Regions from separate parts of the Providencia sp. UF-224 genome, predicted to be linked through region 2. Evidence: predicted binding sites of a transcription regulator. Region 2 holds the regulator's gene; the other holds the start of a gene.

The links. Region 2 encodes ArgR, which controls arginine synthesis, uptake and breakdown. Its sites were predicted from a motif close to ANTGAATAAAAATACANT; they were not measured.
Region 1: argA (amino-acid N-acetyltransferase) is a predicted target of ArgR. The motif match lies at 1,153-1,170, and genes of this name have one in related genera.

What each region holds. Positions count from the first base shown of each region.
Region 1 covers NZ_JBSICC010000018.1:56,491-58,701, reverse strand. The annotation lists gene argA (amino-acid N-acetyltransferase) at 1-1,139, opposite strand, end outside; gene amiC (N-acetylmuramoyl-L-alanine amidase AmiC) at 1,387-2,211, shown strand, end outside.
Region 2 covers NZ_JBSICC010000017.1:39,090-41,300, forward strand. The annotation lists gene mpl (UDP-N-acetylmuramate:L-alanyl-gamma-D-glutamyl-meso-diaminopimelate ligase) at 1-337, shown strand, start outside; gene AC4IFO_RS15555 (DUF6122 family protein) at 379-801, opposite strand; gene argR (transcriptional regulator ArgR) at 889-1,359, opposite strand; gene mdh (malate dehydrogenase) at 1,855-2,211, shown strand, end outside.

The DNA of each region.
Region 1 (2,211 bases), on a different contig from region 2:
AATTCCTCTCCGCGAGCAGAACTGCGGTAGTCTGGATGAACGGCCACACAAGCCATTTCCCCTAATTTTTCTTCAGGATATGGGTAAAGGGCGGCGCAAGCTATTACTAAATTGTCTCGTTCAATAATCGTGAATTTATCGATTTCCATTTCGAGTTGTTCACGTGAACGACGAACAAGTATACCTTGCTGCTCTAATGGTCGAATTAACTCTAAAATACCCCCAATATCATTGATATTTGCACGACGAATTTGTTCAGCACTTTCCATTACAATCTGCGTACCGATACCGTCACGAGAGAACAATTCTTGGATAAGAGCCCCGTTTTCTTGGTAGCTTAAAAGGTGACTACGGCGTACTCCACGGCGACAGGCTTTTGCTGCACCACGCAAGAAACGCACAGTTCCTGAGTAGTAATCTCCTTCAGACTCAAGTTCTTGGATTCGGTTCTCTGCCTCATTAGGGAATAATTCAGATAAGATATTGCCATCTTTGTCTACAACACCTTGAGAAGAACAGAACCCGATGAGTTTCTCCGCTTTCATTTTCACGGCTAGCTGAGTTGCAATTTCTTCTGAAGTGAGATTAAAACTCTCCCCTGTTACAGAAACAGCAACAGGGCCAATTAAAACAATAGAACCATTATCTAACTGATTATTGATAGCTTCTTCGTTTATGCGGCGGATTCTGCCACTGTGGCAGTAATCAACGCCATCATCAACGCCAAGCGGTTGTGCAATGACAAAATTACCACTGACCACATTAATGTGGGCGCCTTGCAATGGTGTATTACTTAAGCTCATTGATAAACGTGCAGTAATATCAAGTTGTAACGCGCCAGATGCCTGTTTAACATATTCAAGTGTATTTGAATCAGTTACACGAGTATGTTTATGGTAAACCGCATCGTATTTGTGTTCCGCTAAAATATCTTCAATCTGCGGGCGAGCGCCGTAGACCACAATAATTCGGATCCCTAAGCTATGTAATAACCCTATGTCATTGACAATGCTTGGAAAATTTTCATGCGCAATCGCTTCACCACCAAGCATAATAATGAAATTTTTGCCGCGGTGGGCGTTTATATAAGGTACCGAATGGCGAAATTCATCAACCAACTCGGTGCTGCGCTCTTTCATAACAACCCTCTTAAGTGAATTTTTATTCGTTAATTATGTATTTTTATTCTTTTTGGCAAAAAATATCAAGTAAAAGATGGAATAAAAAAATAACAAATATATTTTTATGGGTTACATATCTTTAAATATAAATGTGTATTATTAATGACAGGGAGCACATGATTCGTTAGAGTGCTTATTTCTAGCCAAATAATTGGCTTATAGTCTAAAATCATTTTATTTTTCAGTTCTAGGTTCGGAATTATTGATGAGTCAGCAAGATCACAGCCCATCTAAGCGCCGTTTTATCCAAGGCGCCGCCGCAGTTATGTTACTGAGCGTCAGCCCATTCGGTTTTTCTGCGAATAGCAGCGTGATTGCTGTGCGTATTTGGCCAGCGTCGAGTTACACTCGAGTAACGCTTGAATCGAGTGTTCCGCTAAAGTATCGCCAGTTTGTACTAAATAACCCGGAGCGTATCGTTGTTGATCTTGAGGGCGTACAGTTAAATAACGTCCTTAAACAGATGGGAACTCAAATTCAAACGCGTGACCCTTACCTCAAATTGGTTAGGGTGGGGCAATTTGACCCTAAAACCGTACGCCTTGTTTTTGAAGTGAAAAATAAAGTGACCCCGCAATTCTTTACTATGTCGCCTGTTGGGGAGTTTAAACACCGCTTAGTCCTTGATTTCTATCCGGGTAAAGGTGTAGATACCAGTGATGATCCACTGTTAGCATTACTCGAGGACTACAATAAAGGCGACCTCGAAGAAAGTATGCCAGTACAAGCGAAGAAACCAGGTAAGGCTGGGACGGATCGCCCGATTATCATTATGATTGACCCTGGACATGGTGGGGAAGACCCCGGTGCGATAGGGAAATATAAAACACGTGAAAAAGATGTTGTCTTGCAAATTGCACGGCGCTTAAAAGCGTTGATTGATAAAGACCCCAAAATGCGTGCATATATGACGCGTAATGAAGATGTGTTTATTCCACTTAAGGTACGTGTCGCAAAAGCACGTAAAATGCAGGCTGATTTATTTGTGTCTATTCATGCGGATGCATTTACTAACCGTTCAGCACATGGC
Region 2 (2,211 bases):
GGGCGGGACTTCTCGCATTATTGCCGTGTTAGAGCCTCGTTCCAATACCATGAAACTGGGCGTGAATAAAAATGATATCGCCCCAGCTTTAGGCCGTGCTGATGAAGTCTTTTTATTCCAACCGGCGAATATTCCGTGGATGGTGACTGACATCGCTGAGAAATGCGTGCAACCTGCTCGCTGGAGTGCGGATATTGAGGCCCTAACCAATATGGTGATTGAGACTGCGCAGCCCGGTGACCATATCCTCGTGATGAGCAACGGTGGTTTTGAAGGCATCCATGGGAAATTGCTGGCAGGCTTAAAAGCCAAAGCAGAAACTGAAGTGGATGAGTAAGTTAGCCTACAGATAATAGGTTAGATAGACCCCAGTGTTCATTAAGATAGCTGGGGTTTTTTTATGTCTGATGTGTTGAATGGGCATTGGTCTATCACCCAGCTTAATGTCACTGGGCTATTCATTTCTTTTTTTAAGCTGCCCATATAGCAATCGAGGGAATCGGTAAAAAGATGGAACAAGCACCCGACCGCCACTGCTTTGAGTTTCCACGATGGCATAAACAGCAATACAACATAGGCAATCGCAGCCCAGAGGGAATGAAGAGGGTGGAAGCCAATACCACAACGCTCAGGGTCGAAAATAGGGGTTGCTAGTAAGTGGTCTAAATCGATCGCCATCGTCGCAATCATAATCAACGCAGCTAACTTCCAGTTTTTTCGCCAAAACAGATATGCAAACAAAATGGGCATCAAAAAATGAAAGCCGTAATGCACAATATTGCGAAAAATGTCGAATAGCACGGTAGAGCCCCTAATCTTTGGCTTAAATAAAAAGAGGGAAAGTCGATGCTTTTCCCCCTTAGTGTTACATCAAGCGATTGATGTAACTTAGAGCTCTTGTTCGAACAACGCTAAAATTGCTTCGTATAGCTCTTTTGTCGTGAAGTTATTCGCAGGTGTAGAGAATATTGTATCATCCCCAGCAATACTGCCTAAAATGCCTTCTGCTTTACCTAATGAATCCAGTAAGCGAGCAATTAATTGGGCTGCACCTGGGCTGGTTCGAATCACCACAACCGATGGGTTGTAATCGATATCCAAAACGAGGTTTTTCAATGGGCTGGTGGCTGTCGGCACACCGGGCTCAGCTGGCAGGCAATACACCATTTCCATTTTCGCATTACGAGTGCGAACGGCACCAAACTTGGTGAGCATTCTGGAAATTTTAGATTGATTAATGTTTTCGTAGCCTTCTTCCTGCAAAGCCGTGACAATTTCAGCCTGAGAGCTAAATTTTTCTTCTTTGAGTAGGGCTTTAAAAGCCTTAACTAAGTCTTCTTGTTTAGACGGAGTGCGCATAATTAACCCATTCATCGGCATTAAACTAAGTTGTATTATCCGTAAAAGTGCATTTTTATGCAACAAAATTGCGTTATGATGATTTAATAATCAATGATAACGGAACCTTTAAGGTTTTATGTTATTCCGTTTTCAGCGTGAATGGTTAATTTATCTTAAATAGTTAGTATTAAACATTAGCATAATAGATCAATGAATTTAGCTTATAAAAGTTGTAACTTTATTGTTAACAAAATGGTTTTTGCTTGAATAATGAACAGGAAAAACCACTTATTGTGCGAAAAGCAATAGTGAGAAAAACTATTTGTTAAAAAAGTGCCCGTTATCTCATTAACAGATAAGGAATTTGTTTAGAATGATGGCAATTAGTCGACAAATTCTCTAGCGTTAAACTCTCTCTCTATCTGTTAAGAAATTGTTTTTTATACGTAATGTGTTGAGTGTATAAACAAATAAAGTGATATCTTTTTAAAGTACAAATTAAGGAGTTTCAGAATGAAAGTTGCAGTCCTAGGTGCAGCAGGTGGTATCGGTCAGGCTCTCGCCCTTCTTCTCAAAAACCAGCTTCCAGCCGGTTCAGAACTCTCCCTCTACGACATCGCACCGGTTACTCCAGGTGTTGCTGCTGACTTAAGTCACATCCCAACGGATGTTAAAGTGACGGGTTTTGCGGGTGAAGATGCGAAACCTGCTCTTAAAGGTGCAGATATTGTTCTTATCTCTGCGGGTGTTGCGCGTAAACCAGGCATGGACCGTTCAGACCTGTTTAACATCAACGCAGGCATCGTTCGTAACCTGGTTCAACAAATTGCAGAAACTTGCCCGAAAGCATTAATCGGTATCATCACTAAC